DNA from 4 places in the Paenibacillus wenxiniae genome. Region 3 is predicted to be linked to each of the others. Evidence: predicted binding sites of a transcription regulator. Region 3 holds the regulator's gene; each other region holds the start of a gene.
What was found. The regulator Rex, encoded in region 3, represses fermentation and respiration genes when NADH is low (regulators of the CRP and FNR family bind a similar motif). The targets are predictions, from matches to a motif close to TTGTGAAATATTTCACAA.
Positions count from the first base shown of each region.

Region 1: a site for Rex is predicted at 2,517-2,534, ahead of qoxA (cytochrome aa3 quinol oxidase subunit II). Genes of this name have one in related genera too.
Region 2: a site for Rex is predicted at 2,476-2,493, ahead of AAHF22_RS06105 (cytochrome ubiquinol oxidase subunit I). Genes of this name have one in related genera too.
Region 4: a site for Rex is predicted at 3,872-3,889, ahead of AAHF22_RS05575 (nitrate/nitrite transporter). Genes of this name have one in related genera too.

Region 1 is NZ_JBCGUH010000017.1:59,050-64,205, reverse strand. It holds gene AAHF22_RS20810 (cbb3-type cytochrome c oxidase subunit I) at 1-1,243, opposite strand, end outside; gene qoxA (cytochrome aa3 quinol oxidase subunit II) at 1,424-2,359, opposite strand; gene AAHF22_RS20800 (hypothetical protein) at 2,673-2,945, opposite strand; gene AAHF22_RS20795 (GH1 family beta-glucosidase) at 3,129-4,475, opposite strand.
Region 2 is NZ_JBCGUH010000002.1:756,033-761,188, forward strand. It holds gene AAHF22_RS06090 (UCP032817 domain-containing protein) at 59-1,138, shown strand; gene AAHF22_RS06095 (NUDIX hydrolase) at 1,359-1,499, opposite strand; gene AAHF22_RS06100 (hypothetical protein) at 1,730-2,200, opposite strand; gene AAHF22_RS06105 (cytochrome ubiquinol oxidase subunit I) at 2,616-3,983, shown strand; gene AAHF22_RS06110 (cytochrome d ubiquinol oxidase subunit II) at 3,980-4,993, shown strand; gene AAHF22_RS06115 (ABC transporter ATP-binding protein/permease) at 5,006-5,156, shown strand, end outside.
Region 3 is NZ_JBCGUH010000008.1:37,367-42,522, reverse strand. It holds gene dinG (ATP-dependent DNA helicase DinG) at 1-2,869, shown strand, start outside; gene AAHF22_RS15300 (redox-sensing transcriptional repressor Rex) at 2,866-3,525, shown strand; gene AAHF22_RS15295 (amidohydrolase) at 3,506-4,813, shown strand; gene AAHF22_RS15290 (cell wall elongation regulator TseB-like domain-containing protein) at 4,844-5,156, shown strand, end outside.
Region 4 is NZ_JBCGUH010000002.1:623,036-628,191, reverse strand. It holds gene narI (respiratory nitrate reductase subunit gamma) at 1-103, shown strand, start outside; gene AAHF22_RS05595 (GAF domain-containing protein) at 153-611, shown strand; gene AAHF22_RS05590 (sensor histidine kinase) at 647-1,681, shown strand; gene AAHF22_RS05585 (response regulator) at 1,681-2,328, shown strand; partial or broken gene AAHF22_RS05580 (alpha/beta hydrolase family protein) at 2,560-3,477, shown strand; gene AAHF22_RS05575 (nitrate/nitrite transporter) at 4,060-5,156, shown strand, end outside.

The sequences.
Region 1 (5,156 bases), on a different contig from region 3:
AGTAACTGTTGTGGTACTGGAAGTCAGCAGGCGCAACCGCGAGCAGAACCCCTGTCATACCACCGACGATAAACGCCGGAATAAACGCGACCGTCCACAGCATCGGCAGATCGAAGCGAATCCGTCCGCGATACATCGTGAACAACCAGTTGAAAATCTTCACCCCGGTTGGGATGGCGATCAACATCGTGGACAAGGCGAAGAAGGCGTTAACGTCCGCACCGGAACCCATTGTGAAGAAATGGTGAGCCCATGTGAAGAACGATACGAACGCGATAATCATCATCGCAAATACCATCGAGGTGTAACCGAACAGCTTTTTGCGTGAGAACACGCTGACGACTTCGGAGAAAATACCGAACGCCGGCAAGATAACGATATATACCTCGGGGTGACCCCACATCCATATCAAGTTGATATACATCATCGGGTTACCGCCACCGTCAAGGGTGAAGAAGTGTCCTCCTCCAAAACGGTCAAGGAACAGCAGTGCCAGTGTAACGGTCAAAATTGGGAATGCAAAAATGATGATGACACAAGTTGCAAATACAGACCATGTGAACATCGGCATTTTCATCATGGTCATGCCTGGGGCACGCATTTTGATGATCGTTACAAGGAAGTTAATACCGGTTGCCAGGGAACCAATACCGGAAATCTGGATACCCCAGATATAGAAGTTTTGTCCTGGGCCAGGGTTAAATTGTAGCTCAGACAACGGTGGATAACTCAACCAACCTGCATCCGGCGAACCGCCGATGACGAAGGACAGGTTGAACAGCATTGCGCCCAGGAAGAACAGCCAGAAGCTGAGGGAGTTCAAATAAGGGAACGCAACGTCACGTGCACCAATTTGTAGAGGTACAACAACGTTAAACAAACCGAACATAAATGGCATCGCCATAAACAGGATCATAACTACGCCGTGTGTCGTAAAGACCTGGTTATAGTGTTCTGGATGCAGGAACTCAAAGTTCGGAATTGCCAATTGAGTACGCATCATGAGCGCATCGACGCCGCCGCGGAACATCATAATGATCGCAGCCAGAATGTACATGATACCGATTTTTTTGTGGTCAACCGTAGTCAACCAGTTGCGCCAGAGCCATTTCCACTTTTTGAAATAGGTCAGTCCGGCAACGATGGCAATCGTTACTAATCCAATGGATACGTCTGCACCATAAATCAACGGATCGCCAGTAACAAAAAACTCGGATGCAAACTGTTTAAGATTTTCAAGCATCGTTGAGCTCCTTTCACTTTCTTTGTCCATGCACAGCATCTTACTGGCATGTATGGCGGCATTGCATGAATACCATTTGAATACAGCACGAATGTCGGGAGAAGTTCCCCCGACTCGACTTTTACCTACAACATGGATGTATGCGGCGCATACCATCCATACAGCTGAACTTCAGCCGGTTTACTTGCCGTCCATTTGTGTTTCAGGCGTAGTGTGTACCGGTTGACGACTTTCAGACAAACCGCCAGGCAAATATTGCGTCACCAGTTGTTGGAACAAATTGTCCGGGAATGCCGAAAAATATTGTTTATCCGCCGTACCTGGTATCGCCAGCGACTGATACGTATCCATCGTCATTGGCTTGGATTCAGTTTTCACCTTGTTCACCCATGCCTCATAGTCGGATTCAGTCACCGCATTCACATCAAAGTTCATAGCGCCGAAATGCTCACCACTAAAGTTAGCACCGGAACCGTAATACGTGCCTGTATGATCAGCCTGCAAATACAGGTTCATCGCCATACCCGACATGGTATAAATCTGTCCACCGAGCTGAGGAATCCAGAAGGAGTTCATCGGAGCATCGGAAGTCAGTTCGAAGCGAATTGGTCGATCTTCAGGAATAGTCAGTGTGTTCACAGCTGCAATTCCTTCTTCTGGATAGAAAAATGCCCATTTCCAGTCCATCGAAACCGCTTGAATCACAACGGGTTGCTTGTCGGACTTAATGGCCACAGAAGGCTCGAGTGCGTACGTATAACGTACAGTCACGATACCGAGCACAGCAATAACGACGATCGGAATACCCCACCAGATTGACTCCAGCACATTGCTGTGGTTGAAATCTGGATCGTACTTCGCCTTTCTGCCCGGTTTGTCACGGTATCTCCACACAATAACAAAGGTCAGTATGGTTGTCGGTACGATAACGATCGCTGTCAGAATCGTAGAAATGATAATGACATCGCGTTGTCCTTCTGCAATCGGTCCTTTCGGGTTAAGAACAGCATAGTTACTGGAACCAGCAAACAACGCCCAAACCGTCAGAGCCAGCGACAACACCGTCACAACCAGAACAACCCAGAACATAAGGCGCGAACCTGGTTTTTTGCTCATCTTGATCCCCTTTCTCACTTAACGCTCATGACGTTCATAATGTTGAAACCACACATTCCTATGTTAACACTAAGTGTCCTTTTTGCGTATCCATAGAAGGTGTAAATTTCAGTTTTTTTTGGCTTGTTAACAAATCTGTCAATTTATTAGCAGGCAGACGTGAATGTTTTCACATTATTTAAAGATTAACATATTTTTACTTCGTAAAAAAGCCCCTTTAAGAATTATTCTTAAAGGAGCTTTAATTTTAAAATGCTCGCTGTATCGCTGTCTTTACCGGAGTTCAGTCGTAAACGATGGGCAGCGGATCATCCTAATCGTCCTTAATTCCATCCTTACCTTCATCACTGCGTGCTTGCATCGAACCAAGCCATTTCGCAAGCGAATAAATGAAAGCAAATGCAGCCAAACAGCCTACGCCGATCATCAAGCCGAGATTGTTGTCATTAAATGGTTGCAGATTCAGCACGATCAGTAAAATACCTGCCGCGCAGCACAGCCATGCGACTACAGTCAACATTTTGCTAAGTCCATATGTGTTTTGTGCCGAGCTATTGTTGCTCGGACCTCTGGATTTGGTAGCCACGAAGTCCACTCCCCTTTCTCGGATAGTCGTATTGCTGTGATGTCTACCTGAATCATTCCATCGATTGGTCTGGCGTACCAGGCAGAAGTACTATACGACTTATTACCACAAAAGGGAGCTTTTGATTCGCTGTACGACATTTATATTTTATAGCGCTGCTCCTCTATCAAATGAGTGCGAACATTAACGTGTTTCCATCCAGTTGTTACGGATGACATTTTGATACCAGTAAAAGCTTTCTTTCGGTGTACGTACTTGATTGCGGAAATCCACATGAATGAGTCCAAAACGCATCCGGTAGCCTTCTGCCCATTCAAAATTGTCCATGAGCGACCATGCCATATATCCTTTTAAATGGATACCGTCATTAATGACACGATGTACTTGAGCGATATGCTGCTGGAGGTAGCTAATACGCATGGAGTCATCGACGATGCCGTTTTGTGGGCTATCATTAATGCAGGCTCCATTTTCCGTAATGTAAATATCGATGTTGCCGTACTTTTGTAAGTAATGGATCACATCGTACAATCCGGTCGAGTCGATCGGCCAGCCGATATCGGTTTTGAACAGCCCCATATCGATCGGTTCACTATGCAAATAGCCTGCTTCTGGATGGTAACGGTTCACTGTCGGATGATAGTAGTTAATACCGATCAGATCAATCGGCTGCGCGATAATTTCCATATCACCGTCCTGTACCGGCGGTGTCGCTCCAGCTTCCTTAAACCAGTTATACAACGATTCCGGATAGCTTCCCTTGTAGACCGGATCAAGAAACCAGTCCGCATACACTTCAATGTTACGATTGCAAGCAGCGCGATCCTCCGCACTCTTGCTGTAAGGCACTGCCCACGCTACATTCGGCGCAATCCCAATCTGTCCATCTGCCGGACTCATATCGCGGAACAGCTTAACCGCATGACCGTGAGCAACGAGCAGATGATGACCAACATTAAGCGCGACCTGCAAATCCGTATTGCCTGGCGCATGCTTGCCCTCCAAATTGGACAGAAAAGCAATACACCACGGTTCATTGAAGGTGAGCCAGAATTTAATTTTACTAGCAAATTCGCGGAACATAATTTCGGCGTATTTGACAAATGCATCGATCGTGCGCCGATTTTCCCAGCCACCGACATCCTGTAACGCCTGCGGCAAATCCCAATGATACAACGTACAAAATGGCTCAATGCCTGCTGCTAGCAACGTATCGACAAAGCGATGGTAAAAGTCGATCCCTTCCTGGTTAATCTCGCCATCTCCATCTGGAATAATCCGCGGCCACGCAATGGAGAAACGGTAGGTATCGATACCGAGTTCTTTCATTAGAGCAATATCTTCTTCGTACCGATGATAGCTATCTGTAGCGATATTACCATTATGCCCGTCATATACGTTGCCTGGCGTATGGGCAAACGTATCCCAGATCGACAAGCCGCGTCCGCCTTCCTGATAAGCTCCTTCGATCTGATATGAAGCGGTAGCCGTGCCCCAACGAAAATCATTTGGAAATTGGAAAATAGTCATGTAGTATAACCTCCTGCGGAATATGTAGATTGTGAATTTTATGGCATAGTATCGTATACGCTTACATCATAGTTTATCTTGTGGTGGGGGGATAGGCTGTAACTTATGTTTCTGGGTGCGGAAAATTAAGGAGTTGGTTGTGGCTTTTATAAGTTTGAGTATTGTATTGGTGTATTTCTATAGTAATGCAAAAAATTATAGTGTTGAGCGATGCTGCGTCTGTGTAATTAGCCACTACTCCGGTAAGCAATAAGGGAACGTCCTCAGATAGATGGTAGGAATCTACGGATTAGAATCACAATGTAGATGCCTACTATCCAAAGCTGTAAAATATTTTGCTGTGCAAAAATCACTTTTTATTAAACCTCGTGTTAGGAAATCGCTAATACTATAAGTCGTCCTTTTCCCTTATTTCTTTCCTCTCGTTCAGTACTCAGTGTGACAATTGGCGCTCTCGATTTAAATCATGTTGTTAATCATCATCATGTGAGATACAGTATCCCTTTTTGAGCACGGGAATCTACAATGTATTCCTACGCCCTAGATTCTCGTGTGATAAGGGAGCCTGTTCCCTTGTTGCTTGCCAGCATAGTGGTTACTCTACAACCTAACTATCTGATCGCACAAAGCAAAAGAAAAAGGAGCGCATACTAGCACTCCTTTTCCTTTGTATAAAGTTAT
Region 2 (5,156 bases), on a different contig from region 3:
CAAATTTCCATCCTATATCCGATCCTTTATCTATTATGACAACAGGAGGCTATATATGATGAAGACGATTATTATCATTGTTGCTCTGATCATTGTTGCTATTGTGATTGCTCGCCGATCCAATACACCAGAACGTCAGACATTACGACGTATACGGGAAAATGAACGCTTTTTTAATAAAGTAGATCCACCAGGAGCACTTGTACCGGCTGGACATCCTGCGGAAGCACTCGCGAACAAGCTCGAAGCCTCTATTCCCCAGCATTATGAAGCACAGCTATGGCAACGTATCCAGAGTGAGCATCCCAATATGCCGTATCAGGAGTTTGAATGGCGCTGGCATGAGATGAAACGCTATATGTTAATCTGCGCGCTATTTCGTGAGATGCCGATGTTCAGTTCACGGGTCGATGATGTATGGCATGAAATGCTGATGTTTACCAGAGAGTATGAACAGCTTTGTACTCGATTCTACGGGTATATGTTGCATCATTCTCCACATGGCGGTACGGTATCGCAACCCGAACAGCGTGCCTTGTTTGATTGGGTGTATGGAGAGCTATTTCCACTGGAGCGTGCCAATACGAATCTATGGGGAACATTTTTCCGTCAGCCACTTTCTTCTTCGACGCTGAACGAGTTACTGGCATTCAGTGAGTATGAGCCGCAGCAGTCACTATTTAACAGCTCGATGTTTGAGCATAGCCCAGACGCGCGCGAAGTGATCTTACACCTGCACCGTCGTTTTACGGTTCAGAGTCAGGCGGCTTTACGCGGAGAACGACCGGAGCAATCCACGTCGACTTATGCTGCTGCCAGCGATCCATACAATAGTTCTGTATTCGGACTTAGTGCGGCCGGAGCAGCATGTGTGTATTACTCTTATTTGCCACCAGCGGACTTTTCTACTTGTGTCGATCCCTTTCTACCGTCTGAAATACGGGAGGAACGTCCTGCTGGCGGTACAAGTAGTTCATGTGGTACAGGTTCAAGCAGCAGTGACAATTACAGTAGCAACAATGATAGCAACCATCATGGGGGGGGTCATGGTCATTCCTGTAGTAGTTCATCGTGCAGTAGCTCTTCTTCTTGTAGTTCCTCGTCTTGCAGCTCCTGTGGCGGCGGTGGCGGCGATTGATGATTGGGAGTTTGAGTTTGATAGGTCGATGATTGGGAAGTTGATGTATTAGCATGTTGAACATGCTAATGCTATGACCTGACACAGTTTAGTGGCAATGTAGCATTTTTGCATGCTCTGAACGAAGCTAAAGCTCTTTTCCACAAAGGAAAGAGCTTTAGCTATTATAAATAAATTCAAAACGGATCGCACCCTTAAAGCATAAGTTGATGTGATGACCTTATTCAAGCAGGTTTTCTCCAATTTGGGTAATGCCACCCGGATACACCCAGTCATCATCATAAGACTTGACCAATAAAATGTTCCCGTTGCCATCTTCAACAATTCCGCCCACAGAAACGATATGTGTTGTACCTCCCATGTTGATCTTTCTACTTTTTACTATACCTATATATACTTCTATCCACATATAAATGATCTATTCGCAGCATTTGATACCTAGTTACCTGTCAAATATGTAACTAAAGGAGGTAAGATAAGGTTTCGGTTTCTGTAAATAGAAGTAATCCCATCACCAGGTATACTCCGAATCCAGGCTCATACTTGATGTGTACAACCGAAACTCATTGAAAAGAGTACCTGGAGCATTATTTACAAATGTTGTTCTTCCTTCAACCAGCGCTCAATCGAGCGGTGTCTTCCCAGCTGTACCGTATCAAATTCATCCTGCTCCTCTGTTCTTATTACGCCCAGTTGTTGCAGCGCCTTATTGACAGCATGCTCACTCAACGTTTCTTCAAAAATAACATCGGCTGCATCCCATACGATTCCATTCTGTGTGCCCACGCCTCCAAAGTATTCAGCCTCAATATAAGCCGTTCTAGCAATTCTGGAGAACTCCGAACACAATTGCTTGATGGCATCGGTCAAACTATCATAATTAGGTGCGCTGGTCAGTTGTCCATTATTAGTTTCATCATTAATTTCATTATAGAGATCATCACTAATCGGTATGGCGATGATCTGTTGATACAGCTCTATCGCACACAGATGATTATACTTCTCCTTATAGGCTGTCCACGCTTCGATCGAAGTCAAAATGCCATTAAAATAATATCCCATATTTGAATTCACCTTTTGTTCTCTAATAGATTGAATTTTCGCTTGAACATTAAAGTATTCATGCCCTCTCTAATTCTATAATACAAATTACTATAACCGAATTACAATGTACGCTGATCCGATATGGACGTCCACCCACCTTAAAACTTTTAGATCGTATAGATGTTCGATCGTATCATAAATCAATGTCTATGTTGCAAAAACGATATTTTGTATCGATCTAACCTACTTACTCAGCACGCTCGACCAAAATGTGCAATAACCCTAACGAGCTATTGTGCATTTTTTCACTAAATCGCCTTAAAGCTTTGTTTTTTGTTTGAAGATTGTATCAAATATCACATACAATCCGCAAAACTTGATAAGCTACTCTCATATGAAACCGACAATATTCAAATGAGAAAGGATTCCCATTATGATCATTGATACTGTACTATGGAGCCGGCTTGTGACCGGATTGACACTCTCGTTTCACGTGATTTTTGCAACGATTGGTGTGGCGATTCCGCTGATGATCGCGATTGCCGAGCTGGTCGGCATACGCAAACAAGACCACCACTACACCTTGATGGCCAAACGCTGGACAAGAGGCTTTATTATCTCTGTTGCTGTTGGTGTCGTTACCGGTACTGCCATTTCGTTACAGCTTGCGCTAGTGTGGCCTAACTTTATGCAGCTGGCTGGTAATGTGATCGCATTGCCGTTATTTCTGGAAGTGTTCGCTTTCTTTTTTGAAGCGATTTTCCTCGGTATTTATTTGTATACGTGGGATCGCTTCCGTAACCCGTATATACACTGGTTGCTCACGATCCCGATTGTACTTGGAGCATCGATGTCTGCCTTTTTCATCACGACTGTAAATGGATTTATGAACCAGCCCGCAGGCTTCACACTGGAACATGGGCAATTTACAGCCGTATATCCGTTGCAGGCAATGTTTAATGAAGCAACGCCGTCCAAAGTATTTCATGTGTTGACCTCTGCTTATATGACAGGTGCGGCTTTACTTGCTGCGATCGCGGCTTTTTCTATTTTACGTAAAGGCGCTACCGATTATACGAAAAAGGCACTCAAGCTTATGATGAGCGTGTTGCTTGTATTCAGCTTTTTGACCGCACTGGCTGGCGATACGGCTGCCAAGTTTCTCGCGGAACATCAGCCTGAGAAATTAGCCGCTGCCGAGTGGCATTTTGAAACAGCCAAAGGGGCTGATCTGATTTTCTTCGGCTGGTTGAATGCGGAGCGTGAAGTGATTGGCGCATTGCACATTCCAAAGGCGCTCAGTTTCCTGGCATTTAGCGATTTTAATGCCGAAGTAACGGGGTTGAATGAATTTCCTGCTGATGAACAGCCGCCATTGTGGGTACATTATCTATTTGATTTTATGGCTAGTATCGGCTTTATATTGCTCGCTGTGTCGGCGTTCTTCTTCCTCTTTCTGTTCTGGAAAAAGCGGAATGAATATAATCGCTGGTTATTACGTGCCATTGTACTGGGAGCACCGCTTGCCTTCCTCGCTGTAGAACTCGGCTGGTTCTATGCGGAAGTGGGACGACAACCGTGGATTATTCGCGGATATATGCGCGTGGAGGAAGCCGCGACCACTTCGCCAAGCATTATGCCGCTCTTTTTCTTATTTTTGCTGTTATATATTGTGCTGGGTACGCTCTGTATTATCGTACTGCGACGATTGTTCCGCAACAATCCAGCAGAGGTCGAACTAGAGAAAATCGCAGCAACTCATGCAGCCAAAGCAAAGGAAGAAGGTGAACTGCCATCATGAGTTATGAGATTATCGGTATTTCGGTATTATGGATATTTTTGTACGGATATTTGATCGTGGCTTCGATTGATTTTGGTGCAGGCTTTTTCGCTTTTTATGCACGCGCGACAGGCAAGGATCATCTGATCAATCGCTTGATCTCACGTTATCTGTCTCCGGTATGGGAAATTACGAATGTATTTTTTGTCTTCTTTTTCATTGGCTTGATTGGCTTCTTCCCTGCTGCGGCACATTATTACGGATCATCGTTACTCGTGCCGGGCAGTATTGCAATTGTACTCATCGCCATTCGCGGCTCCTTTTATGCGTTTGAAAATTACGGTTCTAAGAAGAATATCGTGTTTCTATTTCTATATGGGGCAACAGGATTGCTTATTCCACCCTCGTTGTCGGTAGCACTCGTGCTATCTGAAGGTGGATTTATTATAGAAAACAATAACGTGGTGACGCTGGAATATATGAAGCTGCTCACCAGTCCGCTCGCGTGGAGTATTGTAGCGCTGGCGATCACCTCGGTACTGTTTATTAGCGCTTCATTCCTCACCTTTTATGCTGACCGCGCAGATGACCAGCCTGCACTCAAGCTGCTGCGTGGTTATGCGTTATTTTGGAGCACACCGACGATTATTGCAGCGTTTACAGCATTTTTATATTTGAGTCAGTATAATGCCCGTCATTTCCAAAATATGATGAATTTATGGTGGTTGCTCGGCTTGTCGGTCGTGTTCTTCCTGATCGTGCTGTGGTTACTGTACAAAGAACGCCGGTATGGCTGGGCATTCATTAGCGTTATGCTGCAATTTGGCTGTGCCTTTTTCGCTTACGGAATCGGGCATTATCCTTATATTCTCGATCCTTATATTACCGTTCAAGGCGGTGCTACTGGAGAAGCGATGGGGATTGCACTCGTTGCTGTGTTTATCGGAGGATTGCTGCTGCTTATTCCATCGCTTGTACTCGTCTTCCGTTTGTTCCTGTTTGATGCCGATTATGTCAAAGGTAAACGTTAAGGAGGGATATCAATGAAACCGAAAGCCGGACTTCTACACGACTTGATGCAAACACAGAAAAAACGTACCGGCTGGATACGTCTGCTGTCGATCGGACTTGGTATCATGACCATTTTGCAGGCTGTGCTGCTCGCACAGGCGGTACAGCAAGTTTTCGTCGAAT
Region 3 (5,156 bases):
AACAACAGGGACCCAGGCAACGGATGATATTATCCAGGTGGGCCTTGCTATTATAGATCATGATATGACGGTCAGCGAAGTATACAGCTCGATGGTCAAGCCGGGGTGCAAAATCCCGGCATTTATTACTGGACTTACAGGTATTAGCGATGCGGACGTTAAGGACGCTCCTGAGCTTGATGATGTGATGCTGGACATGATTCCGCTGCTGGAGGATGCTGTGCTGGTCGGACATAATGTCGGCTTTGATCTCGGATTTCTGCAACGCGCGCTTGATCGTACCGGCTATTTGCCGTTTACAGGCAGAGTGCTAGATACGATGGACTTGTTGCGCATTTTCTTCCCGAATTTGCCAAGCTACCAGCTCAGTATGGTGAGCAGTTCGCTTGGTTTTCAGCATGATCGTCCCCATCAGGCGGACAGTGATGCACTCGCAACCGCTTATGTATTTTTAAAATGTCTTGAAGAGCTGGATGGGCTGCCATTAATTACGGTGCAGCGATTATCCGAGTTGTTTGATAATCAGGATAGCGATCTGGGCTGGTATTTTGACGGGGTACGGATGCAGCGTGAAGCACAGCCTGTACAGGATTTGGACAGTCACCGTTTTTATCGTCAGCTGGCGCTGAAGGTAGGCGACTGGATCGATATTCCGTCCGCCGCCGATGAACGCGGTAATATGCCGCTGGAAGATACATCGTTTGAACAATTTATCGAGCAGGTGAAAGACAATCTGCGTCATTTATTACCAGATTATGAGGAGCGTACAGCGCAAAACCATATGTTTGATGAGGTTATTCGGGCGCTGACGGACGAGAAGCATTTATTGATCGAAGCGGGTACAGGTACGGGCAAATCGCTCGGTTATTTGCTGCCGTCGATCTATCATAGTGTCAAAACGAATGAACGTGTTATGCTCAGTACGCATACGATCAATTTGCAGGAACAGCTGCGTGAACGTGATGTACCGCTGTTGACGAAGGTGATTCCGTTTGCTTTTCGAGCGGCGGTATTTAAAGGAAGACAGCATTATTTGTGTCTGCGCAAATTTGAGCATAAAATAAATACAAAGGAATTTCAGAGTCCTAAAGAAGATGTGCTGATTGCAGCGCAGATGATCGTCTGGCTAACGGCGACAGAAACCGGTGATGATGAAGAACTGAACATGGGCAACCGTGGCGGCGACTTCTGGGAAACGGTAGCAAGTGATACCGATTCCTGTCTGGGACGCGCCTGTCCGTGGTTCAAGCAGTGCTACTACCACCGTGCCAAGCATGAAGCTGGCGCAGCAGATGTGGTCATTACGAATCATTCCAAATTGTTTACCGATATTAAGGCAGGGCATCAACTATTGCCTGGTTACGAACGACTTGTCATTGACGAGGCCCATCATCTGGAAGATGTGGCTGGTAAGCATCTGGGTATGCACATGAAATATTTCACATTGGTTCATCCATTGCTGCGTCTGTTCAAAGATAGCAAAAATGGACAGCTTGCTGTGCTACGTCAGCAACTTGGTTCATCCGGCAGTGAACGAGCGATGGAATGGGCGATTGCGATCGATAATTTGTATCCTGAGCTGGCGGATGTGAAGGAAGATTGGGACAAGCTGAATGAGCTGTTGTTTGCCCTTTTACCACAGCGTAGCGATGCTGGACCAGGAGAAGCAGCGCAATTTACGCTACGTCTATTACCGGATAAAAAGCCGGAAGAATGGGCACATATTACCGAACTGGAAAATCGTATCCATATCGCACTCAGCCAGATTATCCGCCAGGGTGAGCATATTATGGGTAAAATTAAAGAATCTGACGATATTGTCGATACCGATGGTCTGGTGACTGATGTGACGGGTCTGTTTAAGGATCTCGGCAGCGTGCGCGATGATCTGCGTCATTTTGTGAAGCTGGATAGCACAGATACGGTATACTGGTATGAAGCGAATGCAAGCTACCGCAGCAAATCGCTGCAAATGTATGCTGTACCGGTTGATGTGAGTGAACAGCTGAAAGAGCATTTTTTCGATAAAAAGAAAAGTATCATTTTGACATCGGCGACGTTGTCGATCGATAAAACGTTCCAGTATATGATTGACCAGCTAGGGCTGAAAGAAGCCGAGCAGCAGGGCAAGCTGAACACGGTCATGCTGGAATCGCCGTTCAATTATCGCGAGCAATCGTTAGTGCTGATCCCGCGCGACTTTCCGACTTTGAAAGGCAGCGTTGGTGACGAACATTTTGTATCGATGCTGGTGGAGTCGCTTGCCGAGTCTGCGCAGGCGACACGAGGACGCATGCTCGTATTATTTACGTCCTATCGGATGCTCAAGCAGGTGTATGAGCCGCTGAAGGCGAAATTATCTACTAGTGAGATTGCAGTTTTCGGTCAGGGAGTAGATGGCGGCAGTCGTACGAAGCTGACCCGCCGCTTTCAGGAGCATCCGGCATCGGTATTGCTCGGAACGAGCAGCTTCTGGGAAGGCGTGGATATTCCAGGCGAGGCGTTAACCTGTCTGGCTATCGTCCGCTTACCTTTCCAGCCGCCTAACCATCCGCTCGTTGAAGCGAAAAGCGAACGGCTCAAAAGAGAAAAGAAAAATCCATTTATGAAATTATCTGTGCCACAGGCAGTGATCCGGTTCAAACAGGGCTTCGGTCGACTGGTCCGGACGGCAAACGATCGAGGGATCGTGCTCATTTATGATACGCGGGTTATTGAGTCCTATTACGGCAGACACTTCCTGTATTCACTGCCAGGTCCCAAAATGGAGCATATGTATACCCGTCAGATGATTCCCCGTATTGCCGAATGGTTGAGTGACCGGCCACAGGAGACGGAAGCTGCAAATCAAGAGGGGGAGCAAGCATGAAATCCGAAAAAATATCTGAAGCCGTCGTGCGAAGATTACCTGTCTATTTAAGATATCTGAATGAGCTGCATGCTCGCGAGGTGCCTACAGTGTCCTCTCAGGAGCTGGGGCAAAAGCTGGATCTGAATCCAGCACAAATTCGTAAGGATCTGGCCTATTTTGGCGATTTTGGACGTAAAGGGATCGGTTATGACGTATCGTATCTGATCGAGAAAATTCGTCATATCCTCAAGCTGGATCAGCAGATTAATGTGGCGCTGATCGGGGCTGGTAACCTCGGTCATGCCCTTTCCAATTACAACGCCTATTTGCAGGAGACGATGAAGATTGTCGAGGTGTTTGATTCCTACGAGCCGAAAGTCGGCACGAAAATCAATACGCTAACTGTGAAGCCGATGAGCGATCTGGCAGAGACGATTCAGGCGAAAAGTATCCGTGTCGGTATTATTACCGTTCCTAATACGGAAGCGCAGCATGTTGCTGATCAACTGGTCGATGCAGGGATTGAAGCGATTTTGAATTTTGCACCGATTATTTTAAGAACACCACCGCATGTGCGTGTGCATACGGCGGATTTTACAACCGATTTGCTTAGTCTGGCTTATTATCTTGAAGACGGAAAGGAATTAGACATTAATGAACAACTCTCCGAGTAAATGGATGATTAAAAATGGTATTTTTGCCGTTCTGAACGGACCGAAGCCTGTGTTGCATGGTCATATGGTCATTGAAGATGATCTGATCACGTATATTGGTGAAGAGGAGCCTCAGGTAGACGAGGATGTCGTCGTTGTCGATGGACGTCATCAATTTTTCATTCCCGGACTTGTAAACAGTCATGGACATGCTGCGATGTCACTGCTGCGCGGCTATGGCGATGATCTGGCATTACAAGTATGGTTGCAGGAAAAAATGTGGCCGATGGAAGCGAAATTTACGAGTGACGATGTGTACATCGGAACAGCACTGTCTGTACTGGAAATGCTCAAAGGCGGTACGACTACATTCCTCGATATGTATGATCGCTCCGAGCGCGTAGCTGAAGTGGTTGAGCAATCCGGGATGAGAGCCGTATTGATGCGCGGTGTGATCGGTCTGTGCTCTGAAGAAGAACAGACACAGAAATTGAATCAGGCTACCCAATTTGTGCGTGACTGGCATGGCAAAGCAGATGGACGCATTACAACGATGATGTCTCCGCATGCACCGTATACTTGCCCGCCGCAATACATCGAACGTTTTGTACAGGCAGCGCATGATCTGGATGTGCCGCTGCATACACATATGTCGGAGACGATTGCTGAAGTCGAACTAAATGTAGCCGATTATGGTCTGCGTCCGGTTGCTCATCTGGAAAAGCTCGGCGTATTCACTCGTCCAACACTGCTTGCGCATGCGGTTCATTTGAACGATGAAGAGATTGAAGTGCTGGCGAAGCACAAAGTAACCGTTTCACATAATCCGGGAAGTAATCTTAAACTGGCAAGCGGTGTGGCACGTGTGCCGGATCTGCTCAAAGCTGGCGTAGTTGTGTCGCTTGGTACGGATGGACCGGCAAGCAACAATAACCTCGATATGTTCGAAGAAATGCGTCTGGCAGCACTTATTCATAAAGGTGTATCTGGCGATCCAACTGCGGTTCCAGCCGCAGAAGCGCTGCGTATGGGTACAGAATATGGTGCCAAATCGGTATTTCTCGATAACACAGGTAGCTTTGAAGTGGGCATGAAAGCCGATATTACATCGCTCAATATCGATCAGCCACACTTCCTGCCGTTCACAGACTTTATTTCTCACACCGTATACTCTGCGAGCGCTAAAGATGTGCTGCACGTATGGGTAGATGGCAAACAGGTAATCAAGGATGGCGTATCGCTGACGCTGGACGAGGAGAAAATTCGTCGCGAAGCGCAGTCGGCCTTTGAAGGCTTGCTCACACGCTGACTTGCAACAGATTAGAAAGGATGGCGTGTCTTGCGAAATTTGGGAACAGGCAAATGGATTGCGATCATCATTACGATCCTCGGACTGATCGTGCTGGGCGTGAATCAGTTCTACGTTCATGTGATGGCAAAGCCGTGGAGCCAGGAGCAGGCTGCACTTGAGATTGCTCAGCAAAATGCGAAGCTAGCATCGGTCACACATAGCTATAAGTCGGTGTGGAATGATACTTCGATTTACTGGGTCATTCAGGGCAGCAACGATCAAAATCAAAATGTAATGGTCTGGGTTAAATTTAATACCGATGGTACGCCAGCTACAGGTACGAATGCCGTGCATGTGGAGC
Region 4 (5,156 bases), on a different contig from region 3:
TTTCGCCTTCTGGCCATTTACACGTCTTGTGCATGTGTGGAGTGTTCCATTGAATTATATTGGCAGAAGTTATATCCTGTATAGAAGACATAAATCGAGCTGAGGAAAGTGGGCGCTGCCTTCTTTCCCTCTTGTATTAGGAGCGAGCGTGAATGAACGATCAAGTGAATTACCAGCAGGAGCTGGACGAGATTCGTGCGTTATTCGGCTATGATTTTATGGCATTAGCGCTGGCAGAGCCTGCGGAATATCATTATGTGATCAAATGGAAATATGCTTCCGGTAATCGAAACGAGCGGTTCAAGGATATTGTGCTGCAAAGTGGACGTGGCATCGCCGGTATGGTATTCAAAACAGGCAAACCGTTTATGTTCGCTTCGGTTGAGCAGGATGTGCCACGTGATGCGCTGTTCAATTATCCGATCATTCGCACCGAGCGTCTGACGAGTCTGGGCGCGGTGCCGGTATGGAATGATACGCGTGTTGCTGGTGTACTGCTGGGCGGATATCGGAATGAACAGCGGGTAAGTTTCCAGATGATGCAGGAGCTGAATGAGCTGGCCCATCTCGGTATCGGAGCGCTGAATGGAAAGGAGTACATCCCAAGTTGAAGCAGGTTCATGAGCAGGAACAGATTAATCGACTAATGAGCAAGCTGTACAGTCAGAGTAGAGAAGCGATCTTCTTTTTTAATAATGCTGGACGTGTATTGTATATGAACCCGGCAGCAGAACGCATTGTGGACGATGATGTGTTGCGTCAATTGTATGAAGGCCATGCCGAGACAATCTGTCGTGTGTGCCGTGGCTATATGAGTGAGACCGAGCTGCGTACATGTATTGCATGCTATTTTACAAATCCAGAATCGGAGCGATTTACATCTTTTCAGGTGTATTTGGATACGGTCGGTAAAGGGGTGATCCCTTATGCGGCTTCGTATCATACGCTGGCTGATGAAGATGTGCATGTGTTAATGTTACGCGATCTGTCACAGCAATTTAAAACACAGGAAAGCTTTTACCAGAACAAGATGATGAAGCATGTAATTCATGCACAGGAAAATGAACGCCGCCGCATCTCACGTGAGCTGCACGATAGTGTCGCTCAGGAATTAATGAGCGCGGTTATTGATTTGCGTGTGCTTAAATATATGACTGGCGAAGAAGAATTGTTAAAAAAAATGCGCCAAACGGAAGAATCGATGACCCGTCTGCTGGATGATATTCGTAATCTGGCGGTGGAGCTGCGTCCGGCAGCGCTGGACGATTTTGGTCTGGAAGCGGCTTTTCGCTCGCATTTTAAACGAATTCAGCAAAGCTACGGCGTAACGATTGGCTTCGAATCCAATCTCGATCAGCAGCGTTATGGAAGTGAACTGGAAACCGTCGTTTACCGGATTGGGCAGGAAGCGATTCTAAATGCGCTCAAATATGCAGATGTGGATCATATCGATCTGAGGCTGCGTGAGGACAATGGACGGATGTGGCTGATCGTCGAAGATCGCGGCAATGGCTTTGACCCGGCAGATGATCCGATTGGCACTGGACTCGGTCTATACGGAATGCAGGAGCGTGCCGAGCTGGTTGGCGGTAAAGTTAGCGTTCATTCGGAAAGGGGCAAAGGCACACGAATTACACTCGATATTCCGATTTTGAGCGCTATGCAGGGGGAGGGACAATGATGAAAATCGTAATTGCCGACGATCATGCGATTGTTCGCAGCGGCTTCGCGATGATATTAAATTTTCAACCGGATATGGAGGTCGTCGGTACAGCGGCAGATGGTATTGAAGCGTACACGATGGTTGCTAAGCATCAGCCGGATCTATTGCTCATGGATCTGAGTATGCCGCCAGGCGAAAGCGGACTGATCGCGACGGGCAAAATCAAGGAAGATTATCCTGATACACGCATCCTCATTTTGACGATGCATGATGATGAGGAGTACCTGTTCCATGTGCTGCGTAATGGCGCATCGGGTTATGTACTCAAAAACGCACCGGATGAAGAGCTACTGCTGGCGATTCGCACGATCTATCAAGGCGGTACATATATCCATCCGAAGCTCGCCACATCACTTGTACGTGAATTTGTCAAAACGAATACAAGTGTGGATTCTGAAGATGTGTATGAAGTGCTGTCACGGCGAGAGCTGGAAATTTTGCCGCTTGTCGCCAAAGGCTATAGCAACAAAGATGTAGCAGAGAAGTTATTCATTTCCGTAAAAACAGTTGAAGCACATAAAGCAAAAATTATGGATAAGCTCAATCTGAAAAGCCGTCCGGAGCTGGTCGAGTATGCGTTGCGGAAGAAGATTTTGGAGTTTTAAGCTGGTAATAGAATAGGATGAATAATAAAGCTGCTGGGATGCCAGTAGCTTTTTTGTTATGTGCAGATAAGGTAGCATTCGCCGTGCTGGTCAACCAGTGCGGGATGCCGCTCAGCTTGATAGTGTTTCTATTCTTTTTATTCGAGCTGCCAATTTTCTTACTTAGAGCCTCCAGGCAATAGTTCGATTAACATGCGGTAAATGATGGATTGATACATTTTCGAGCTAGGGGCGTATCCCGATGTAGAGGTGGCTCTAGCACAGTCTGACTATCCCCTTCTAATCGGGAATCCGGGTAACGGTTCGTCGCGATTTTTCCATACATCACAAGCTGAACAACTTGCAAGTCATGGATATGTTGTCGCTGTTATTGACCATACCGATAATACAGTCGCAACACAGTTTCCAGATGGGCGCATAACGACAACGACGAGCGATACTTTATTTTCACCCAGTCATGATTATAAGACGGAAAGCCAACATCGCGATGGACTGGGCGCGATGTTAACCGACGATGTATCATTTGTGCTGGATCAATTGCAGTTAATCCAATCCGGGCAAATCCCCAGTCTGCTCAAAGGAAAGATCGATTTGCAGCATATCGGCGTGTTCGGTCATTCAATCGGCGGTGCGACTGCGTATGATGCAGCGTACGATCCGCGTATTACAGCAGGTATTGATCTCGATGGAGGACTTTACCGGTTGCATGATCGAGAAGCTTTACGTAAGCCATTTTTATTTATTAACTCGGCAAGCCATAATGAACATATACAACGAGTTATCGATAACCGAGTCTACACAGATGCGGAATTGCAACAGAGCGGATCAACGAGAGAATGGGAAGAGGCGGTCATGAAGGATAAACGCTTGGAGATTGAACGCATGCGCGAAGCTGTTGCTTGCGGCGGACAAGTCATTTCTATCGAAAATACAGAACATTTGAATTTTACCGATATCCAGTTTATTTCTCCAGTATTCCAGTTTATTGGTGCTACAGGCAAGATCGCACCTGCAAGAGCGAATGCTATTGCAAATACTTATATGGAGGGATTTTTTGATACGTATCTTAAAGGTCAAAGGGGAGTATTATTGGAAGGGCCAGATCGCTATTTTCCAGAAGTAGAATTTGTAGATATATCCTCGCGTTAACTGGAACGAGAACAAGGTCTACCGAGAGAGCATAATCTAATGGGAGAACATGATCTAATGAGAAAACGAATAATAAAACACGATATTACGCTATACAATGACTATTTAACCTGTCGCGATGACAGGTTTTTTGTGTTAGCCATCGTTATTTGTCTTTCATTGTTATTAGTCTTTTATTCTTATTTAAAATTCAAACGAAAACTTATAGATGTAATCCTGGTAGCTATATGACTTTACGATCCCCATAACCATTACGGGCATTCCCTCTGCATCATCAGGGTACTCCCCTATAGTCCAACCTGTCGTCAAAATTCTACAATAAGAGGGAAGAGAAAGCAGACATGTCGTTATCCATATACGCCTGTTCACATGTCGTATGGAGTAATAGCTATACATGTGATCTTTGGCACAAGCGCTATATACGACTGTAACGTTTGCTCTATAGGTTGGCATCCGTATGGTCTGGGAATGTGCTTATCGAAATCGTTTGATGCAGCGCACCTCTCCACGTCAATAGAGTATGGCAACCATAACATGTCTGACTTACGAAAACAGAACAGTAGAAAGCAAAGGGTGAATGGGATGATCAAAAAGATGCAGTTATCGTTGCAGACGTTGAATCTGGTACTGGGATTCATGGTCTGGGTTATTATTTCCTCACTAATGCCATTTATTAAAGAAGATATTAGCATTCCACAGGGGAGCCTGGCAATCGTAACAGCAATTCCGGTAGTGCTCGGTTCCATTTTGCGTATTCCGCTTGGTTATTATGCCAATATCGTCGGCGCGCGTGTTGTGTTTATGATTAGCTTTGTTTTGCTGTTATTCCCGGTATATTACATTAGCGTTGCATCATCGCTGACCGATCTGATTATCGGCGGTCTGTTCCTCGGTATTGGTGGCGCCGTATTCTCGGTCGGCGTGACCTCACTGCCTAAATATTATCCCCGTGAAAAGCATGGGCTTGTGAACGGTGTATACGGCATGGGCAATATCGGTACAGCGATTACGACCTTTGCCGCACCGGTTATCGCAACAGCGATCGGCTGGCAAGCAGCGGTTCGCCTGTATTTGGTGCTATTGCTCGTATTTATCGTTCTCAATTTCCTATTCGGTGACCGTAAAGAGACGCGAATCAAAACACCGATTATCGAACAGATAAAAGGCGTGTACAAAAATGAAAAGCTATGGTTCTTTTCTTTATTCTATTTTATTACCTTCGGTTCATTTGTAGCTTTCACCGTATATTTACCGAACTTCCTCGTAGCCAACTTCCAGCTAGATAAAGTAGATGCTGGACTGCGTACCGCAGGTTTTATCGCACTGGCGACATTCCTTCGTCCGGTCGGCGGCTGGCTAGCGGATCGTTTTCAAGCCTTGTTTCTGCTAATGTGTACGTTTGCGGTATATACACTGGCGGCGATTGTACTAGCATTTTCGCCTTCGATCGGCTTGTACACGGTTGGTTGTTTGACAATTGCTGTAAGTGCGGGAATTGGTAACGGTGTTATTTTCAAGCTCGTTCCGTTCTATTTCAACAAGCAAGCTGGGATTGCGAACGGCATCGTGTCGATGATGGGCGGCTTAGGTGGATTTTTCCCGCCGCTCATGCTGGCTGCAATCCACGGGTTGACCGGGCAATATTCGATTGGCTTTATGCTGCTGTCTCAGGTAGCTCT